4 regions of the Nonomuraea longicatena genome follow, and region 3 is predicted to be linked to each of the others. Evidence: riboswitches for the same ligand, from Rfam matches in the RefSeq annotation. Region 3 holds a riboswitch; each other region holds the start of a gene.
The links. A riboswitch is a leader RNA that binds a small molecule or an ion and turns the genes downstream of it on or off. The one in region 3 is predicted to bind thiamine pyrophosphate.
Positions count from the first base shown of each region.

Region 1 (5,293 bases), on a different contig from region 3:
CCATCTGCGCCTGGTGGGCGGCGCCGAGCGCCGCCAGCACCGGGATCAGGAGCTCCAGGGCCTCGCGGGCGGGCAGCCTGCCGCGCTCGCGCAGCACGTCGCGCAGGGTCTTGCCGGGTACGTACTCCATCGACAGGTAGACGACGTCGCCGTCGGTGCCCTGGTCGAAGACCTGCACGACGTTGGGGTGCGACAGGCTCGCCACGGTCTTCGCCTCGCCGATGAACCTGCGGACGAACGAGGGGTCGTCGGCGAGCGAGCGATGCATGACCTTCACCGCGACGGTGCGGTCGAGCCGGACGTCCAGAGCCAGGTAGACAGACGCCATACCGCCCTGGGCGATCCGGGACTCGATCCGATAGCGCCCATCGAGCAACCGGCCGACCAGGGGGTCCGAAGTCGTCGTGTCCACCCCGCCGAGTTTACGGTCGTTTTCCCGCCGGAGTCGCCTGACCATGTCTATCCGCGTCCATCCGTGCCCACCAGCGCCCGCCCGTGCCCACCAGCGCCCGCCTGTGCCCGCCCGTGCCCGCCCGTGCCAGGGTCCGGACCGCCGGAGGTCACCCCACGGGTGGTGAGCTGGCCTCGGCGTAGCGGCGGCGGGGGATGCGGCCCGCCGTACGTGCCATCCGGCCCGCCTCGACGGCCGCGCGCATCGCCGAGGCCATCAGCTCGGGCCGCCGGGCCCGCGTGACCGCCGTCGCGAGCAGCACCGCGTCGCAGCCGAGTTCCATCGCCAGGGCCGCGTCGCTGGCCGTGCCGATGCCCGCGTCCAAGATCACCGGTACCCCGGCGGCCTCGACGATGAGCTCGATGTTGTGCGGGTTCCTGATGCCGAGCCCGGAGCCGATCGGCGCGCCGAGCGGCATCACCGCCGCGCACCCCGCCTGCTCCAGGCGGCGGGCCAGCGCCGGGTCGTCGCCGATGTACGGCAGCACCACGAAGCCCTCGGCGACCAGCCGCTCGGCCGCGTCGAAGGTCTCGATCGGATCGGGCAGCAGCGTGCGCTCGTCGGAGATGACCTCCAGCTTGACCCAGTTCGTGCCGAGCGCCTCGCGCGCCAGCCGGGCCGTCAGCACGGCCTCGCCCGCCGTGAAACAGCCGGCGGTGTTGGGCAGCACCTTGATGCCGCGCTCGCGCAGCACGTCCAGCACCGACCCGCGCGCCGCCGGGTCGACCCGGCGCATGGCCACGGTGGTCAGCTCGGTGCCGGAGGCGGCCAGCGCCTGGTCGAGCACCTCCAGCGAAGGCGCCCCGCCGGTGCCCATGATGAGGCGGGAGGAGAACTTCTCGCCGCCGAGCAGCAGCTCATCCACCTTGCACCGCCGTGAGAACCTCGATCCGGTCCCGGTCGGCCAGCGGCGTGCTCTCCCACGAGCCGCGCGAGACCACCTCGTCGTTCACCGCCACCGCGACGCCCGCGGTGGCGGGGGTCAGCCGCCGGACGGCCTGCGCCACCGTCGTCCCCTGCGGGACCTCGTGAGCGGCCCCGTTGATCGTCACATTCACGCTGTCACCCTTTCCCTGTCTCCCTTTTCCCCGGCTCCTCTTTCCGCGTCTCCCCTTTCAGGGCTCCTCTTTCCGGGTCTCCTCCGTCTGGGCCCCTGGTCTTCGGACGGTGGCCGTCGCCGGGCGGCGGGGGTCGCAGACCGAGGCGAGGTCGTCCTCCTCGCCGAGGAGCAGGGCGGCGGTGAGCGGGGCCAGCAGGACGCCGCCCCTGTGGTGCCCGGTGGCGAGGTCCAGTCCGGGCACGCCGCTCGGCCCGATCAGCGGCAGGTTGTCCGGCGTCCCGGGGCGCAGCCCCGCGCTCACCTCGCCCACCTCCAGCTCGGTGATGCCGGGCACCAGCTCGCGGGCGTCGCGCAGCAGCTCGTACAGCCCGCCCGCGGTCACGCGGGTGTCGAAGCCGAGTTCCTCCTGCGTCGCCCCGACGACGAGTTCGCCGTCGCCGCGCGGCACCAGGTAGACGGGCTGCCCGTGCACCATGCCGCGCACGCACCTGCCCAGCAGCGGCCGGGGCGAGCGCAGCCGGACGATCTGGCCCTTCACCGGGCGGACGGGCACGTCGGCGAGATCCCGGCTCCAGGCCCCGGCCGCCAGCACCACCCGTTCAGCGGCGAGCACGCCGGAGTCCTCCAGCAGGACGCCGCGAACGGTTCCCCCGGCGCCCGTCTCGATGCCCGTCCCAGTGCCCGCCCTGGCCGTTGTTCCGGTCCCTGTTCCGGCTGCTGCCCTGGTGCCGGTCTCGCTGCCTGTCCCGGTGTCACGGACGAGTTCCAGCACGCGCTCCCTGACCACCGGGACGCCCCTGCGCTCCAGCGCGGCCAGCAGGGCGGAGGTGACACGGCGCGGATCCACCCAGGCGTCGCCGGGGGCCAGCAGGCCGCCGCGTACCGAGGGCGCGAGCATCGGCTCCAGGCGGCGGCACTCGCGGCCGGTCAGCCGCTCGACCCGCAACCCCAGCTTGTCCATGAAGCCCGCCAGCTCGTCGAGCGCGGCGAGATCGTCCGAGCCGAACGCCACGTCGAGGGTGCCGTCGGTGCGGTAGTCGAGGCCGTCGGAGCCCCCATCGCCGCCCCTGTCGCCGCCCCCATCACCGCCCGCACCACGGGCCCCGTCACCGGCGCCTTCACCGGCCCCGCCGCCGGCCGGTAGCCCCGCGTCCTCGCGGAGCTCCGCGGCGAAGGCGGGCCAGCGGGCGAGGGAGGCCGCGCCCAGCCGCAGCAGCGGCTCCTCGGTGTAGGTGACCTCGCTCACGGGGGCCAGCATCCCGGCGGCCGCATGGGAGGCGCCGGAAGCCGGGGCCGGGTCCACGACGGTGACGACGCGTCCCGCCCTGGCCAGGCGCCAGGCGACGCTGAGCCCGACGACCCCGCCGCCGACGATCACGTCCATGTCCGCTCCCTTCGCCGGCATGATCCGGATCAGGTGTCTTGCGGTCGAAGGCCCGTCCCGCCTTCCTCTCAGCCCGGTCATCGGCCGGACTCCCGCGCGTCTTACGACCCCCAGCCTACGACCTTTCTCCACACAACTCCCAAATGCCCCTTTGTTCGCCGCCGCCTGAGGGCCCGGCCGCCGCCGCCGAAGGCAGGACAGCAGCCGAAGGCAGGAGAGCAAGGGGGCGGTCGGGGCAGGGCGCGGCGGGTGAGTACCTTCGAGGGAGTCGAGAGCACGGCTGGGCGTGGACACGGATAGGGTCGCTTTGTGGATCATGTGATTGTGGTGGGGGCGGGGCTCGGCGGAATCCGCAGCGTCGAGGCGCTCCGCAGCAGGGGCTACGAGGGCCGGATCACGCTCCTGGGACAGGAGCGGCACCGGCCGTACGACCGGCCGCCGCTGTCCAAGGCGGTGCTGCTCGGCGACAGCGACTCCAGCTTCGTCGACACCGACCTCGCCGCGCTGAACGTCGACTTCCGCCCCGGCGTCGTCGCCAAGGGCCTGCGCGAAGGGATCGTCGAGACGACCGAGGGCGAACTGGCCTTCGACGGGCTGGTGATCGCCACCGGCTCGGAGCCGATCACCCTGCCCGGTGACGGGCAGCAGCACGTGCTCCGTACCCTCGACGACGCCCACGAACTGCGCGCCCGCCTGGTGTCCGGCGCCCACGTGGCGATCATCGGCGCGGGCTGGATCGGCGCCGAGGTCGCGACCGCGGCCCGCCGGGCCGGCTGCGAGGTCACCGTGATCGAGGCGGCCTCCGCACCGCTCACCCACGCGCTCGGCGCCGAGCTGGGCGCCCGTACCGTCCCCTGGTACGAGGGCATCGACCTGCGCCTCGACACCATGGTCAGCGAGGTCGTCGAAGGCGGCGTCGACCTGGTCGGCGGCGGCTTCGTCCAAGCGCACGTCGTGGTCGTCGGCATCGGTGCCAGGCCCGCGCTGGAATGGCTCGCCGGCGCCGACCTCGACCTGCACAACGGCGTCGTCACCGACGAGCATCTGCGCGCCTCCATGCCCGGCGTCGTCGCCGTCGGCGACTGCGCCAACTGGTGGTCGCGCCGCTACGGCACCCGCCTGCGCGTCGAACACTGGGACACCGCGCTGAACTCGCCGGACACCGCCGCCGCCACCTTGCTCGGAGAGGACGCCGTCTACGACCCGGTGCCCTACTTCTGGTCGGAGCAGTTCGGCCACATGGTGCAGTACGCCGGGTACCACCCGGCGGGCACGAAGACCGTGCGGCGCGAGGGGACGAGCTGGTCCACGGTGTGGCTCGACGACGCCGACCGGATCGTCGCCGTGGTGGCGGTGGACCGTCCCCGCGACCTCGTCCAGGGCCGTAGACTCATCGCCGCAGACGCCGTTCTGGACGTGGATCGCCTGGTAGATCCAGATGTCGCCCTACGGGACTGTGTTGTTTGAGCAAGCGCGGCATGTGGTAGTTGTGGTTTCGTGACGCTTTCTGTTGCACAGATCGACCGGGAGACCGAGCAGCTCGTAGACGAGTGGCTCACTCTCCCCCAAGTGGCCGCACGCCTGGAGCTCAGCATCGGGCGGGCCAAGCAACTCCTCAAGGACCACAAGCTCCTCGGCGTGAGACGAGGCAGTGGCGGGCCCCAGGTGCCCGCTGTCTTCCTTGACGGAAACGACGTGATGAAGGGCCTGCCAGGCACACTCAACGTGCTGCAGGACGCCGGTTACGACGACGTCGAGTCGTTGCGCTGGCTCTTCACCCCAGACGACTCCCTGCCTGGCTCGCCCGTCGATGCCATCAGGGCGGGTCGCCACACGGAGGTCAAGCGGCGTGCCCAAGCCCTCGCTTTCTGAAGCGCTCTCCCGGGCCCGCCTCTACCTCTGCACCGACAGTCGCCGCGACCGCGGCGACCTGGCCGATTTCCTCGACGCCGTCCTGTCCAACGGCGTGGACATCGTCCAGTTGCGAGAGAAAGGACTAGAGGCGCGTGAGGAACTCGCGCTCCTCGAAGTGTTCCGCGACGCGTGTGACCGCCATGGCCGCCTGCTCGCCGTCAACGACCGGGCCGACGTCGCCTACGCGGCCCGGCCCGACATCCTCCACCTGGGTCAGGACGACCTGCCGGTGACGTTCGCACGGGAGATACTCGGCGACGACATCCTCATCGGCAGGTCCACCCACACCGCCGAGGAGGCCACCGCCGCCTCTGCGGAGGAGGGCGTCGACTACTTCTGCTGCGGCCCGATCCTGCCCACCCCCACCAAACCCGGGCGTCCCGCGCCCGGACCCGGCCTGCTCCGCCACGCGGCGGCGCTCGGCACCGACCGGCCGTGGTTCGGAATCGGCGGCGTCGACCTGGGCAACCTCGACGACGTCAGG
Region 1 covers NZ_BAAAHQ010000017.1:72,135-77,427, reverse strand. Annotated here, with positions in the region: gene pknB (Stk1 family PASTA domain-containing Ser/Thr kinase) at 1-412, opposite strand, end outside; gene ABD120_RS18130 (thiazole synthase) at 561-1,316, opposite strand; gene thiS (sulfur carrier protein ThiS) at 1,309-1,509, opposite strand; gene ABD120_RS18120 (FAD-dependent oxidoreductase) at 1,567-2,895, opposite strand; TPP riboswitch at 2,885-3,001, opposite strand; gene ABD120_RS18115 (NAD(P)/FAD-dependent oxidoreductase) at 3,205-4,362, shown strand; gene ABD120_RS18110 (Rv2175c family DNA-binding protein) at 4,393-4,767, shown strand; gene thiE (thiamine phosphate synthase) at 4,745-5,293, shown strand, end outside.
Region 1: it holds a riboswitch for thiamine pyrophosphate, as region 3 does, so the genes downstream of both, ABD120_RS18120 (FAD-dependent oxidoreductase) here and thiC (phosphomethylpyrimidine synthase ThiC) in region 3, are expected to answer to the same signal.

Region 2 (5,293 bases), on a different contig from region 3:
CGTTGATCCCGGCGATCGTCTTGGCGACGGCCTCGCCGGCCCACTCGCCCTCGACGATCTCCTTCACGCGCCGCTTGGCGGCGCCGGGGAAGGCTTTGCGGATCAGGCCGGTCGAGTGCAGCAGGGAGATGAGCACCGCCGTACGGGGGGAGGGCTCGGCTCCGTCGAGCGCGTCGCCGACGCGTGCGCGGACCTCGGCCTCGATCGAGCCGTCGGCCTCGGGCCAGCGCGTGGTCGGGAAGATGCCGAGGACCTTCCCGCTCTGCTCGGTGAGGACCCCGGCGTCGGCCAGCCGGGTCAGCAGGCGGGTGCGGAGCTTGTCCGACTGGATCTTCTGCACCCACGATGACGGGGTGCGGTCCTTGCCGTCCTCGGCGACACGCCCGAGGACGGCGTCGAGTTCGGGGTCGCCGAGCGGGCTGCGGTCCTTGAGCGTGACTCGCTTCTTCGACAGTTCGACCCGGCCGTTCAACGCCAGTTCGGCGAGTACGGCACCGGCGAGCGTCAGACCGAGTTGGGTGGTGGAGACGAGGCTCTTCCCCTCCTGGTCGGTATGGGCGATAAGGAGCACTTCCTCGGCGATCGTCACGTTCATGGCTTGACCCTACCGCGTGGTTTTCCACAGGCTGTGGACCATACTCTGGACGTATGCCGGAACTACCCGAGGTGGCATCTCTCGCCGAATTCCTCGGCCGCCACGCGGTCGGGCGCACCGTCCTGGCCGTCGACGTGGTGGCCATCCAGGCGCTCAAGACCTTCGACCCGCCCGCCGGCGCGCTCGGCGGGCTGACCGTGACCGCCGTGGCGCGCCACGGCAAGTTCCTCGACCTCGACTGCGACGGCCTCCACCTGGTCATCCACCTGGCCCGCGCCGGATGGCTGCGCTGGAAGGACGACCTGTCCGGCGCCAAGCCCGTACGGCCCGGCAAAGGCCCGCTGGCCGTCCGGGTGCGGCTCGCGCCCGACGACACCGGCGCGGCGCCCGGGTTCGAGCTGACCGAGGCGGGCACCCAGAAGCGGCTGGCCGTCTACGTCACCCGCGACCCGCAGGAGGTGCCGGGAGTGGCCGCGCTCGGGCCCGACCCGCTGGCCGACACCTTCACCGTGGACGTGCTGCGCGGCATCGTCGGCGGCAACCGGTCGCAGATCAAGGGGCTCCTGCGCGACCAGAAGGTGATCGCGGGCATCGGCAACGCCTACTCGGACGAGGTGCTCCACGCGGCCCGGATGTCACCGTTCAAGATCGCCGCGACGCTGACCGACGACCAGGTCGCCGACCTGCACGCGGCCATCGTCGCCACGCTGGCGGAGGCCGTCGAGCGGGCGCGGGGCCTGGCGGCCAAGGATCTCAAGGCCGAGAAGAAGTCCGGCCTGCGTGTGCACAATCGCGCGGGGCAGCCCTGCGACGTGTGCGGCGACACGATCCGCGAGGTGTCCTTCGCCGACTCCGCGCTGCAGTACTGCCCGACCTGCCAGACCGGCGGCAAGCCGCTGGCCGACCGGCGGATGTCGAAGCTCCTGAGATAGCCCCGTCAGGCCACGAACGGGGGCTGCCCGGTCTCGCTCACCATCGGGCGCTTGGCGGCCTCCCAGGCGTACATGCCGCCGTCGATGTTGACCGCCTCGCGGCCCACGTGGTTGAGCCAGGCCGCGGCATGCGCGGACCGGCCGCCGACGCGGCACACGACGTACACGGCCTGTCCGGCGGGCACCTCCTCGACCCGCGCCTGCAGTTCGCCCATGGGGATGTGCACGGCCTGCGGCGCGTGCCCCGCCACCCACTCCTCCTGCTCGCGCACGTCCAGCAGGTAGCCGTCGTCAGGGACGTCTTTGGCCTCGATCTCAGGAACGGTCATTTCCCCATTCTCCCAGCACCGGGCACCTGAACCGCCCCCGCGAGGACCGGCGGGCTTCATTGCGTCGAGGTTCAGAGCGGGCGCGGTGTGCTCTCCGGGCCGATCGTGACGCGCGGCTTGAGTTCCGCTCGCGGAGGCTCCTTCGACCATGCGGATACCCGAAGAGAGAATGGCGTCGTGACCGATCTCTACGCGGTAAGGGTGCTGGCCGTCGCCCCGGCGCACCGCCGCATTCAACTGCGGGTAACCGCCTTCAACCCGGACGTCTGGCACTGGCCGCTGCCCGACAAGAGCTTCTTCCTCCGTGATCTGGAAGAGGACGGGACCGTACTGGACCTGCTTGACGACGAGGACGACGGAGTGGATCGCGACTTCGTCGAGAGTGTGGAGCGGACTGCGACGCGCAACTACCCCTTCACAGTGGCGGCCGAAGAGCGGCTGTCTGAAAGCGGCAGGGGATTTCCCCGGGAGAGCGAGGGGCCGTTCAACCAGATGTCCCCTGAATCCGCTGCGGCTTTCCTCCGATGCGAGGAGATGCGCGTCGGGGCGGATTACGACGTGGTGGTCACCGACTCACGGCTGATCGCGCATCTGAAAGCCGGCGATTGGTGGCGCACCGCCGCTTACCCCGGTATCTAGTGCGGTGACCACATTCGTTCACCGGCTCGGCGCGAGCCGTACGGCTCGCGCCGCGTGATGACCTGCTCCACTGTCGTAACGGCCCAATAGAGACCGACAGTTGGAAGAGCGCATGGCTGAGCCCGTCAGAGCCCGGCGATCAACCGACGCCGAAGGCCAGGCGCTGCAGATCCGGGTCCGCAGAGCTCTGATCATCATGGCGTCCGCCAGTGGCACCACCCCCGCCCGTCACCCCGACGTGCTGGCCGAGCAACGGCGAGAACGCACCCGGGTCCGCAGTGAGAAACAACGCCGATGGGGTCGCCCCCGGACCTGAGCCGCGTGATCAGCAAACCCAGTGAACGTTCGTGGTCACCGCCTAGCCGGAGAACCTCTTCGCGAGGTCGCGGGCCCATTGCGCGGCCTTGGCCGCCTGGTCGCCGGTGAAGGGCGTACCTGGCCACCGGCTCAGATGCTCCACCTGGTCGGCCCAGCTCAGGTGTTCCCGGTGGGCGTGTTCCCGGCAGGCGAGGCAGGTGACGCTTTCCGGGCGGGGAGAGGTCATCGCGTAGGGCACCTGGAGGCCGCAACCGGTGGTGACGACGCTCGGAGAGTCGGGCACGAGGCCCAACGTCAACACCATCGCGTTGCGGCCACCGGCGCTGGCCTGCATCACCTTCTGGTCGACGTGGATGTGCGGGTCGATCTCGCTCAATTGCGTCCGTACCTCCGTCCGAGTCGTCCAGGAATCAGACTAATGCGGTGACCAGTCAGGTTCACCGAGTGGTCAGGCTGCTCGTGGCTGACATTCGCTGTGGATGCGGGCTCGGGTCACGGGCCAGGCAGCCAGCCGGATTCCGCTCCAGCGGGTGAACGAGCACCCGGGCGTGGCAGGAGCCCTAGCCGGCGTGTCGCCGACCCGGCGAACGTGTCTGGCCACCGCACTAGACACCCAAGGGTGGCCGAATGTGGATGTATGGGGCATCATGGGGGCCGCGAGCCGGGGATGCCCGGATCTGAACATCAACTCGACGCGGGAGCTTGGGGCAACCAGGCTGAGAGGGCGACTACGGCTGTCGCCGACCGCATGAACCTGTCCGGGTAATGCCGGCGTAGGGAGTGTGCGCGATGACGCGTGTCGCCGACGATCCGCACCACGCGGAAGTCCCCCTGACCCTGGAGGGCGCCCCGCCCAAGACCCTGGGCGTCCTCGACCAGGGTGCGCTCTGGGCCAACCTCGCGGTCAGCCTGCTCGGTTTCTCCGGAGCGCTCCTCCTGCTCAACCCCCTCGGCGACGCCCCGCTGAGCCTGGCCGCCGCACTGACCGCGACGGTCGTCGGCAGCCTCATCGGCACCACGATGGTCGGCCTCGCCGCCATCCCCGGCACCCAGACCGGCCGGCCCGCGATGGTGCTGCTCAGAGGGCTGTTCGGCGCCAGGCTGTCGTACGTCCCCAGCGTCCTCAACATCATCCAGATGATCGGCTGGGGCGCGTTCGAGCTCTGGGTGATCTCCCAGGGCGCCATGGCCATCTTCGGTGACGCGGTGCCGTACGCGGTGTGGGTGGTCGCCGCCGGGGTCCTCACCGTCGCGATGACGATCTGGCCGCTGGGTGCGGTGCGGGTGTTGCGCAGGTACGTCACGATCGCGGTGATCGTCGCTCTCGTCTGGTACGCCGTGGACTTCCTGTCGAAGGCCCCGCCGCACACGGGCGGCGACTGGAGCGCCTTCGCCCCCGCCGTCGACTACGTGATCGCCCTGTCGGTGTCGTGGGTGCCGATCGCCGCCGACTTCGCCCGCCACTCGCGCTCCAGCCGCGCCGCCTTCACCGGCGTGGTGGGCGGCTACACGCTGGCCCAGGTCGCCTGCCTGGGCCTCGGCGTGTACGCGGTGGCCATGGCGGGCGCCGCGGCCGTGACGGCCGACGGCACGGCGGTGTTCGGGCCGTTCGTGGCCGCGCCGCTGGGCGCCCTGTTCTTCGCGGTGCTGGTGCTGCGGGAGACCGACCAGTCGTTCGCCAACGTGTACTCGACGACGGTCTCGCTGCAGAACCTGATGCCGCGCGTGGACCGGCGGGTGATCTCCGTGGTGATCGGCGTGGTGACGACGGCGATCGCGCTGGTCGTGGACGTGACCTCGTACGGCGCCTTCCTCGGCCTGATCGGCGCGGTGTTCGTGCCGATGTTCGCGGTGCTGGCGGTCGACTACTTCCTGCTGGGCGGCAGGACCCGCTGGAACACAGAGGAGGACGCCCCGGCCCGCTGGTCGATGCTGGTGCCGTGGGCGCTCGGCTTCGCCGCCTACTGGGTGACGACCGGTACGCCGACGGTGGAGGCGTGGGACCGGATCTGGCTGCCGCTGCGCGAGGCGGTCAGGCAGCCGTGGATGAACGGCGCCCTCGGCGCGGCGATCGTGGCCGTGGTCGTGACGCTGGCTATCGGCGGCCTGAGGCGCGGTTCTCGGGACGGTTCTCGGCGCGGTTCTCGACAGTGAGCAGCCGTTGCTTGGCGGCCGGCCCGCCGGCGTAGTCGCCGAGCCCGCCGTCGCTCTGCACGATGCGGTGGCAGGGCACGATCACGCAGACGGGGTTCTCGGCGAGCGCGTTGCCGACGGCCCGCATGGCGCGCGGCCGTCCGATGCGCTCGGCGATCTCGCCGTACGTCGTGGTCGTCGCGTACGGCACCGCCATCATCTTCTGCAGGACCGTCCGCGCGAACGGCGTGGCCAGCGCGAGGTCGACCGGCGTCGTGAACGTGCGCAGCCGGCCGGAGAAGTAGGCGTCGAGCTCGCGCCGCACCGGGTCGAGCCGGCTGGCGTCG
Region 2 covers NZ_BAAAHQ010000056.1:74,125-79,417, reverse strand. Annotated here, with positions in the region: gene ABD120_RS37625 (GOLPH3/VPS74 family protein) at 1-595, opposite strand, end outside; gene ABD120_RS37620 (Fpg/Nei family DNA glycosylase) at 649-1,527, shown strand; gene ABD120_RS37615 (rhodanese-like domain-containing protein) at 1,533-1,856, opposite strand; gene ABD120_RS37610 (hypothetical protein) at 2,034-2,495, shown strand; gene ABD120_RS37600 (hypothetical protein) at 2,854-3,189, opposite strand; TPP riboswitch at 3,498-3,610, shown strand; gene ABD120_RS37595 (purine-cytosine permease family protein) at 3,603-4,967, shown strand; gene ABD120_RS37590 (methylated-DNA--[protein]-cysteine S-methyltransferase) at 4,909-5,293, opposite strand, start outside.
Region 2: it holds a riboswitch for thiamine pyrophosphate, as region 3 does, so the genes downstream of both, ABD120_RS37595 (purine-cytosine permease family protein) here and thiC (phosphomethylpyrimidine synthase ThiC) in region 3, are expected to answer to the same signal.

Region 3 (5,293 bases):
CGCTCGTGGCGCTGTACGAGTACGGGCGGCGGCTCGTGGCCCGCAAGCGCGCCGAGGGCCTGACCGACCTGGACGTCGAGGAGATGGACGTCATCGGCCGTCTGGCCGTGACCGACGGCGTCACCGACGACGAAGCCGCGCAGATCGGCATGCAGTTGCTGTTCGCCGGGCACGAGACGACGGTGGTGGCACTCGGCAAAGGCGTCCTCTGGCTGATGACCGACCGCCCCCAGTGGGAGGCCCTCGTCGACGACCCCGGCCTGATCGACGACGCGGTGGAGGAACTGCTGCGCGCCCAGTCCCACGGCGGCGACGGACTCGCCCGGTACGCCCGCACCGACCTCGACGTGGCCGGGGTGCCGGTGAAGGCGGGCGACCTCCTGCTGCTGGACCTCGGCGCGGCCAACCACGACGGCTCGGCGTTCGAGGATCCCGACCGCCTGGACGTCACCCGGGGCATGAACGGTCACCTGTCCTTCGGGCACGGCTCCCGCTACTGCCTCGGCGCACCCCTGGCCCGTATCGAGCTGCAGGTCGCCCTCACCCAGCTCGTCACCCGCTTCCCGACCCTGCGTCTGGACGCGGAGGTGGAGGAGCTGACCTTCAACACGACCGTCACCGGCGGGCTCATCTCCCTGCCCATCGCCTGGTAGTCCCCCTTCCACCTCCCGCCGACCCTCAGCGGCGCAGCCTGCGCCAGATCCTGATCTCCGTGGGCGGGAGGTGTTCGGCGTAGGGGCCGTTCCCGAGCAGGGCGCGCAGGTCCCGCTCGAAGTCTCCGGCCTGAGCGCCGAACAGGTGCGGCGCGGAATCGGAACGGGAGAACGCCCACGCCACGAGATCGTCGGCGCTGCGGGCCACCACCTGCCCGCCCGGCACCACGTGACGCTCGTACCCCTCGAACCCGGCCCGCGCGACGACCAGGTCCTCCCGGTCCGGGGTCGAGCCGGTGGCGATCACACCCTGCCCCGCGCGCCGTACCGGGCCGAGATAGCGGCGGACCAGTTCCCCGATCAGCCCGTACGGCGGAGCGGGCGCCGGCAGCGGCGTCCGCGCGGCGGGTGCCTCCTTCAGGTCGGCCACGTGCACGAACGCGCCGCCCGGCACCAGCATCCGCAGCACGGTCGCGGCCACCCGGTCCCGATCCATCCAGTGGAAGGAGGAGGCGAACACCACCGCGCGGAACTCTCCCAGCCCGGCGGGGAGGTCCTCGGCGCGGGCGCGCACCCAGCGCACGCCGGTCACGCCCCGGTCGGCGGCGTGACGCGCGGCCTCCGCCAGCATGCCGCCGTCCGGATCGAGTCCGACGGCCTCCTCGACCAGCGGAGCGAGGGCGAGCGTCACGTTCCCCGGACCGCAGCCGACGTCGAGCAGCCGTCCCCTGCCGTCGAAGCCGAGCGCCGCGCCGATCGTCTCCGCGAAGCCGGGGGCGTACGGAAGCCGTCCCCGCAGGTAGTGCTCCGCCGCCCCGGCGAAAAGGCTCTCATCCCACTGCCAGCTCATGCCGGTATCTCCCCCGTCGATGGCCGGCTCAGGCGAACTGCTCCAGGTATGCCTGGTACCAGGCGCGTTCCTCGGCCAGCAGGGCGTGCTCCCCCGTGTAGACGTGGTCGAACAGGTTCGTCACCGGCGGGTCGGGCATCGAGGTCACCCCCTCGCGCAACTCGGCCGCCAGCCGGTCGCCCTCCTGCCTGACCTCGGCGAAGAACGCCTCGTCCGCCATCCCCTCGGCCTCCAGGAACCGCTTCAGCCGGTCGATCGGGTCGCGGCGACCCCACTCCTCCACCTCGGCGGAGGGCCGGTAGCGTGCCGGGTCGTCGGAGGTGGTGTGGGGGCCCATCCGGTAGGTGTGCGCCTCGACGAAGACCGGGCCCGCTCCGGAGCGGGCGTGGTCGAGCGCCGCCCGGGTGACCGCCAGGCAGGCCAGCACGTCGTTGCCGTCCACCCGCACGCCCGGCATGCCGAACCCCTGCGCCCGCCGGTACAGCGGCGCGCCGGTCTGCCTGGCCGCCGGGTGGGAGATGGCCCACTGGTTGTTCTGGCAGAAGAAGACGACGGGGGCCTGGAAGACGGCGCCGAAGTTGAGGGCCTCGCTGACGTCGCCCTGGCTGGCCGCGCCGTCGCCGAAGTAGGCGATCACCGCCGACGGTTCCTTGTCCAGGCGCATGCCCATCGCGTACCCGACGGCGTGCAGCGCCTGCGAGCCGAGCACGATCGTGTACAGGTGGAACCTCTCCCGCTGCGGGTCCCAGCCGCCGTTGGTGGTGCCGCGCATCACCGCCATCAGCGACAACGGCGGCAGGCCCCGGCACCAGGCCACGCCGTGCTCGCGGTATGACGGGAAGACGTGGTCGTCGTGGGCGAGCGCGCGCCCCGAACCGATCTGCGCCGCCTCCTGCCCCAGACTGGGGATCCACAGGCCCAGTTCGCCTCGGCGTTGCAGGGCGAACGCCTCGTGGTCCATCCGGCGTACCAGCGCCATGTCGCGATATAGCCCGCGATACTGGCCCTTGGACAGGTTCACGTCGTAGGCGGGGTGGGAGATCCGCTCGCCGTCCGGGGTGAGCAACTGTACGAAATCCTCGTTCTCCACCTGGCCTCCTCTCAAGTCACGGTCACCTCCGGCCAGGTCGTGCGCCGAGACCTGACAGCTCCTCAGAGGGCGCACACCGAGTCGGCGGCGAGCAGATCGTAGACCTGTCCGGCCAGGTAGTGCCAGGTGATCCTGCCCGCGCGGCCATCGTGCCAGTCACCTGATGCGGATTACGGTCGAACCCGCCCGCCGGCGACCGACGGTCCAGGGGCGGGTGAGCACGGTGCCCGTGAGCGTCACCCGGCCCGTGCCATCGGGTACCCGTCTCGTTCCTGATCCGCTCGCCGGGTGACTATCCCAAGCGGGGCGGCACGGGTTAAGGTCGGGGACGAAAAGATCGCGGGGGTCCGGCGAACCGGGCTGAGATCGCGGCTGAGACGGCCGCTGACCGCTGGAACCTGACCGGGTAATGCCGGCGTAGGGAGAGATCGAGTCGTCATGACCGACAATGCGATGACGCCTGCCCGTAAGACGTACCTGCACGGATCGCGCTCGGACCTCCGGGTACCGATGCGGGAGGTGCCGCTCAGCACGGGCGAGGCCGTGGTGCTTTACGACACCTCGGGTCCGTACACCGACCCGGACCACGACGCCGACGTACGGCGCGGCCTGCCCCCGCTGCGGGCGGCCTGGATAGCCGAGCGCGGCGACACCGTCGCCTACCCCGGCCGCGCCGTACGCCCGGAGGACGACGGCCGCCGCACCGGCGACCCGCTGCGGCACGCCGCCGAATTCCCGGAGCGACCGCCGCGCCGGGCGAACGGCACGGGGGCGGTGACGCAGCGGGCGTACGCGCGGCGCGGCGAGATCACCCCCGAGATGGAGTTCGCGGCGCTCCGCGAAGGGGTCGCGCCGGAGGTCGTCCGGGCCGAACTGGCGGCGGGCCGGGCAGTGCTGCCCGCCAACGTCAACCATCCGGAGATCGAGCCGATGGTCATCGGGCGCGCCTTCCTGGTGAAGGTGAACGCCAACATCGGCAACTCGGCGGTGGCCTCCTCGATCGAGGACGAGGTGGCCAAGATGACCTGGGCCACCCGCTGGGGCGCCGACACGATCATGGACCTGTCGACGGGGCGGGACATCCACACCACCCGCGAGTGGATCCTGCGCAACTCCCCCGTCCCAGTCGGGACGGTGCCGCTCTACCAGGCGGTGGAGAAGGTCGGGGGCGACCCGGCCGAGCTGACCTGGGAGATCTTCCGCGACACCGTGATCGAGCAGGCCGAGCAGGGCGTGGATTACATGACGGTGCACGCCGGCGTGCTGCTGAGGTACGTGCCGCTGACCGCGCGCCGCCGTACGGGCATCGTGTCACGCGGCGGTTCGATCATGGCGGCCTGGTGCCTGGCACACCACCGGGAGAACTTCCTGTACACCCACTTCCGGGAGCTGTGCGAGATCTTCGCCGCCTACGACGTGACCTGGTCGCTCGGCGACGGGCTGCGGCCGGGCTCGATCTCCGACGCCAACGACGAGGCCCAGTTCGCCGAACTGCGCACCCAGGGCGAGTTGACGCGGATCGCCGCCGAGCACGACAACCAGGTGATGAACGAGGGCCCTGGGCACGTGCCCATGCACAAGATCAAGGAGAACGTCGACCTGCAGCGCGAGTGGTGCGACGACGCGCCGTTCTACACGCTGGGGCCGCTGACCACCGACATCGCGCCCGGTTACGACCACATCACCTCGGCGATAGGCGCGGCGATGATCGGCTGGTACGGCACCGCCATGCTCTGCTACGTCACGCCCAAGGAGCACCTGGGCCTGCCGGACCGCGACGACGTCAAGGCCGGAGTGATCGCCTACAAGATCGCCGCGCACGCCGCCGACCTGGCCAAGGGCCACCCCGGCGCGCAGGCGTGGGACGACGCGCTGTCGGACGCCCGGTTCGACTTCCGATGGGAGGACCAGTTCGACCTCTCGCTCGACCCGGACACGGCACGGGCCTTCCATGACGCCACGCTGCCCGCCGCACCCGCCAAGACCGCGCATTTCTGCTCGATGTGCGGCCCGCACTTCTGCTCCATGAAGATCACCCGGGATGTGCGGGCGTACGCGGCCGAGCGCGGCCTGGACGACACCGACGCGCTGGCCGAGGGGCTGCGTGAGAAGGCCGCCGAGTTCGGCGCGTCCGGCGGCCGCATCTACCTGCCGGTCGTGGGCGAAGACCGGTGACCCTGCGGGTCTCCGGCGGGTCCGCCGGGGACCCGTCCGGGCCGGTGGCAGCAGCCGCTCGTACGGCACCGCACGGCTCGCGCCCCCACCGACGTCAAGCCGGGGCAGCGCTGTGGGCCGCTGGGGACGAGGTGCCGACGGTGATCGCGGTGGTTCAGCGCACCTCGTCGATGCGGACGAGGTTGCCCGCAGGGTCGCGGAAGGCGCAGTCGCGGACACCGTACGGCTGGTCGGTCGGCTCCTGAACGACCTCACCCCCTTTGTCCTGCACGCGGGTGAACACGCCGTCGAGGTCGTCGGTCGACAGGACCACGCAGGCGAAGCTGCCCTTGGCCATCATCTCGGCGATCGCGCGACGCTCGTCGTCGGTGATGGCAGGGTCGGCGAACGGCGGCTGCAGGACGATCGAGGTGCCGGGCTGCCCCGCCGGGCCGACGGTGATCCAGCGCAGCGTGCCGTACCCCACGTCGTTGCGGACCTCGAACCCGAGCGCGTCGCGGTAGAAGGCCAGCGACACGTCGGGGT
Region 3 covers NZ_BAAAHQ010000023.1:374,794-380,086, reverse strand. Annotated here, with positions in the region: gene ABD120_RS22960 (cytochrome P450) at 1-653, shown strand, start outside; gene ABD120_RS22955 (class I SAM-dependent methyltransferase) at 679-1,503, opposite strand; gene pdhA (pyruvate dehydrogenase (acetyl-transferring) E1 component subunit alpha) at 1,532-2,593, opposite strand; TPP riboswitch at 2,923-3,036, shown strand; gene thiC (phosphomethylpyrimidine synthase ThiC) at 3,032-4,768, shown strand; gene ABD120_RS22940 (VOC family protein) at 4,923-5,293, opposite strand, start outside.

Region 4 (5,293 bases), on a different contig from region 3:
GCGTGACCTCGAACTGCGCTTCGAGCAGCCGCCGGCGATCGACGACGGAGAAGGACAGGGCCGTCGGCGGCACCCCCATCGCCCTGGCCATGGACCTGACGACCTTCGCCCCCCGCGCCCGGGACACCGTTCGCGGCGGGCCGCTCTGCAGGATCGCCCGATGGACCAGCCCCTCCGCCTTCGGGCTGGTCAGCAGCGCCGCCACGCCGGACTCACCGAACACGGTCACGTTGCCGGGGTCGCCGCCGAAGCGGGTGATGTTGTCCTGTACCCAGGTGAGCGCGGCGAGCTGGTCGAGCAGGCCCCGGTTGTCCGGCGCGTCGGGGAAGACGCCGAACCCCTCGATACCCAGCCGGTAGTTGATCGACACGAGCACGACCCCGTCGCGGGCGAAGGCGTGGCCGTCGTACACGGGCAGGCTCGACGAGCCGTTGCGCAGCGAGCCGCCGTGGATCCACACCATGACGGGCAGCAGTCCGTCACGGGACTGCGGGGTCCACACGTTGAGGTTGAGGCAGTCGTCGCCGGGGATGTCCGGATCGGGCAGCAGCCGGGAGAGGGGCGGGGGACAGGGTGGCTTGGGGGCGGTGGGGCCGTAGCGGGTGGCGTCGCGCAGTCCGGTCCACGGTTCGGCGGGTACGGGCGCCCGGAACCTGCGGGGACCGAACGGCGGCGCCGCGTAGGGTATGCCGAGGAAGACCGCGACGCCGTCCTCGACCGTGCCCCTGACCCTGCCGCAAGCGGTCCCCGCGATCACGTCCATACGGACGATGCTATGCCGCCCCAGGCAACGTTTACCCTGTCCCGCCCTGCGGGCGAGGCTGGGAGGATGGGGCGATGACGCCCGATGAGCTGGTGGCGTTCCTGCGAGCGCGGTGGGCGGAGGAACGGCAGGTCGCGACGGATGCCTCCCACCCGGGTTTCGAGCTGCCTCCGTCGGGCCACAAGGAGGCCGACGAGTACTGGTGCTGGTACTACGAGGACACCGACGAGCCGGTGCCGTTGCAGGAGGAGTCAGGGGAGCTTGCCCACTTCTGTTTCGACGGCGAGGGCAAGGACGGTCGGCGGCGGGCGCGGCTGCGCAGCCTCAACTGGTACGCGAAGCGGGCCACACAGGGCCGTCTTCGGCACATGGTGGTCCAGGCTGCGCTGGTGGACGTCGGTGCCGCAGTGCACATCGCACGGCACTCCCCGGGCCGCGTCCTGGCGGACATCGCCGCCAAGGAGCGGATCCTCACCCAGTACGAGGGCCTGCGGCAGCGCTGGGAGCAGGGCGAGGCGGCCGACGATGCGACGGTTGGGGCGATCGACGGCCTGGAGGAGGCCCTGCGCGCCCTTGCCGCCGCCTACGCGGAACCGGTGGCGTCTGTCGCGGCGTATGCCGACAAGTCGCTGTTCTGGAGTCGCCGATCGCCGCGTGAGCCGTGAAGTCTGATGCCCCGCCGGAAGGCCCGTGTCGAGTTCGGCCCGCTCAACCTGATTCCGGCATCGGCCAGGTCACACCCACTGCCGCGTGGGCCAGCCCTCCAGGCGCCAGGCGCTGTCCCAGAACAGCCACTCGTACTCGGTGGCCTGGACGAAGGCGGCCTTCATAGCCGCGCGCACCTGCTCGTCGGCGGCGTCCGCGAGCCGGTCGGTGATGCGCCGCGCGGTCGCGACGGCCTCGGCGAAGGCCGGGTCGGCATAGGTCGCGATCCACGCCCGGTAGGGGTGGGTGGCCGAGCTGCGCGACACCAGCGCCTCGCCGACGTCCTGGTACACCCAGAAGCACGGCAGTACGGCGGCGGCCAGCACCGGGTACGGTGCGGACAGCGCGTTCGCCTGCAGCCAGGAGGAATAGCCGAGCGCGGACGGCGAGGTCCGCACGCCCGACAGGTCGGCGGCGGTCAGGCCGTACTCCTCGATGTAGCCCTCGTGCAGGGTGCGCTCGGCGGCGATGGCGTCGTGCGCGCTGCGCGCCCAGAACGCGGCCTCCTCCGGGTCGTCGGCGCGCACGGCGGCGGTCGCCAGCGCCTTGGCGAACGACTCCAGGTAGCGGGCGTCCTGCACGATGTAGAAGGCGAACCGCTCGCGGTCGAGGCTCCCGTCGCCGAGGGCCACGTTGAACGGGTGCTCGTGGATGGCGCGCAGCAGCTTGGCGGTGTGCGCCCAGACGTCGTCGGTGAACACGACTGTCCCTTCGCTAGTCCGAACTAGATCAGGTTCGACGGGTGTGATCTCAGCCTTGGGTCAAGGCACCCCGCGTCGGTTTACTAACCCTATTATGCGATTTACGGTCTATCTCCGTCGGGGCGGGTGTGTGGGCGAAGAAGCCGGACATCGGGTGGAAGATCCCGTAGGCTGACCCGAGCATCGGGAGCATCACGGCAGGACGCACCGGTCCACACTTTTCGCCAAGGCGATGGGCGGTTACAGCGGCGATGAGCACTGGAGGCCGTCTTCCGGACGTGAACCCCCTGAGCCCGTGGCGCCTCTGCTTTCTCCTGGTGCTGGCCATCGCGATCTCCGTGGTGACCGGGATGAGGGAGTCACGGCCGATCGAACCGCCCTTTGCCGCGCGGATCGACACGGTCGAGGTGGAAGGACGAATCCTCCTCCTGCACGCGTTCACCTTGGAGACCTCTGAGGAATGCCTCAAGGCCGAGAAAGCGGAGGCGGCCGAGTCTGAGATGAGCGTGCGGGTCCGAGCGACACTTCGCGACATCTGTCCGACGCGTGAGCGCACGTTGCTGGAGAAGTGGCTGGAGGAGATCTGGCCGCGTTTCCACCTCGGCCATGGAGGGGGCGTCCCCATGTCCGTCACACTGGACCGGCCCCTGGGACACAGGAAGGTCATCGACGAGGAGGGTCGAGAGGTCCGGGTCTGCCCGATCGTGGGCACCCGGGTGAAGACCATGCGACGGTGCCTGATGTCGCGGAACCCGCTATAATGTGATCAATGGCCTGTGCCCGTGAGGGGCGGGCCATGCTGCGTTTCATGAGCTTTCCTGAGCAGTTCGAGCGCACGCGCCGGTTCACCGTCGGCCTTCCCACCGCCGTCACCAGAGACTTCTACCTTCGCGACGGCAGCCTGTGGTCGGGTGAGCGGGAGGTGGCGCGGGACGTCGGCTCCTACACCCTCGACGGCGGCGTCGCCGCCTTCGCCCGCGACGGCCGAGTGTGGACGGTGACCGCAGGCGGCGAGCCGCGCCGTCTGCCCACCGAAGAGCCTGCCGAGCGGCCCTACCCCGATCCCACGGGCCGCCGCGTGGCGTACGTGTGCGACGGCGCGCTGCGGGTGACCGGTGACGACGGTGATCGGCCGGTGGCCGCCCCCGACGGCCCAGAGGTCACTTTCGGGCTGGCCGAGTACGTGGCCGTGGAGTCGCTGGAGCGCGACCGGGGTTTCTGGTGGTCGCCGGACGGCGAGCGGCTGCTCGTGGCCCGGGTGGACACCGCGAAGGTCGGGCGCAGGCACCTGGCCGACCTGTCGGACCCGAGCCGCCCGGGAACCGCCGTGCCGTACCCGGCGGCGGGGACCGCCAACGCCGACGTCAGCCTGTGGATCACCGACCTGGACGGCGCACGCACACCTGTGGACACCCGGGGCATGGAGTACGTGACGGCGGCTGGCTGGGACGCCACCGGGCCCTACGCCGCCGTGATGCCCCGCGACCAGCGCCTGCTCCAGGTCCTCGCCATCGATCCGGACACGGGGGCGAGCCGGGTGCTGTCCGAACAGCGCGACCCCGCCTGGGTGACCCTCGTGCCCGGCCTGCCCGCCCGCACGGCCGCAGGCGTCCTGGTGACCGCGGAGGACCACGACGACACCCGCAGGCTCGTGTACGGCGGCGCCCCCGTCACCCCGCCCGGCCTCCAACTGGAGGAGGTCCTGTCCGTGGACGGCGAGAGCGTCGTCTTCAGCGCCACCGCCGAGCCCACGGAACAGCACCGGTGGATCTACGACCCGGCGGCAGGGCTGCGCCCGTACGAGAGCCCGTGGCGGGCGCCCTCCCGTGTCGAGCGGCCCGTCCTGGAGCTGCGCAGGGAACTGCTCAGGCTCGGCCCCCGCGAACTGCGCGCCGCCCTCTACCTGCCCAGCGGGCACGACGGCGGCCCGCTGCCCGTGCTGCTGGAGCCGTACGGGGGGCTGGGTCTGCGCAAGGTGCTCGTCCGGCCGAACTGGTGGGACTACGTCTCGCAATGGTTCGCCGAGCAGGGCTTCGCGGTGCTCGCGATCGACGGCAGGGGCACGCCGGGCAGGGGTCCGGCGTGGGAGCGGGCGGTTCACCACGACATCGCGGGCCCGGTCCTGGACGACCAGGTCGAGGGCCTCATGGCCGCCGCCGCGCTCCGCCCCGAGCTCGACCTGAGCCGGGTGGCGATCAGGGGCTGGTCGTTCGGCGGTTTCCTGGCCACGCTGGCGGTGCTGCGCCGTCCGGACGTCTTCCACGTGGGCGTCGCCGGCGCGGGAGTCACCGACCAGCGGATGTACCACACGTTCTGGCGCGAACGCGATCTCGGCCACCCGGACGAGCATCCGGACGCCTACGAGCGCTGCTCGACCCTGCTGGAGGCCGGGTCGCTGCGCCGTCCGCTGCTGCTGGTGCACGGGCTGCTGGACGACAACGTGCACCCGGCCAACACGCTGCGGCTGTCGTCCGCGCTGACGGCGGCGGGACGTCCGCACGAGGTGCTGCTGCTGCCCGGCGCCGGGCACCGCGTGGACTCGGCGCGGCTGCTGCGCCACCAGCTCGACTTCATCCGCCGCAATCTGTCAGACCAGCGCCCGTAGCCCGTCGTAGAGCGCCGTGCGCCGCCGCTCGTCCAGCCCCCGGTACGGCACCGCCGCCCCCTCGTCCGTGGCGGTCTCGATCGTCCGCCACAGCGGACCGGCGTGCAGCCTGACCACCTCGGCGGCGCTCAGCCCCTCGGCCTGCCAGGCGCGGGCGTGCGCGTCCCCCCGGTGGTAGCGCAGCGCGGCCAGCCGGTTGAACAGCAGCACCCCGGGGGGCACCCCGTCCGGCTCGTACGGCGGGGCCATCACCTCAAGGGCGCCGCCCGGCACCCGGGGCGCGGCGGCCAGGACCTCGCCGGCCAGGGCGGCGAGGTCGCTCACGTCCGGCCAGATCCGGGTGACGGCCGAGGCGTGGGCGGCGTAGAGGGCGTCGATCGCGGCGCGTCCGGCGGCCGACGCCGACAGGACGCCGTCGCGTTCGACGAGGGTGTCCTGGGCGAGGTGGCGGCCGATCTCGGCGTGGAGGTCGGGCGCGGTGCCGTACCGGTAGACCGTCCGGAGCCGGGCGCGTGGCAC
Region 4 covers NZ_BAAAHQ010000004.1:270,347-275,639, forward strand. Annotated here, with positions in the region: gene ABD120_RS06555 (carboxylesterase/lipase family protein) at 1-763, opposite strand, end outside; gene ABD120_RS06560 (DUF6221 family protein) at 838-1,428, shown strand; gene tenA (thiaminase II) at 1,498-2,169, opposite strand; TPP riboswitch at 2,157-2,252, opposite strand; gene ABD120_RS06570 (hypothetical protein) at 2,487-2,930, shown strand; gene ABD120_RS06575 (S9 family peptidase) at 2,978-4,774, shown strand; gene ABD120_RS06580 (hypothetical protein) at 4,757-5,293, opposite strand, start outside.
Region 4: it holds a riboswitch for thiamine pyrophosphate, as region 3 does, so the genes downstream of both, tenA (thiaminase II) here and thiC (phosphomethylpyrimidine synthase ThiC) in region 3, are expected to answer to the same signal.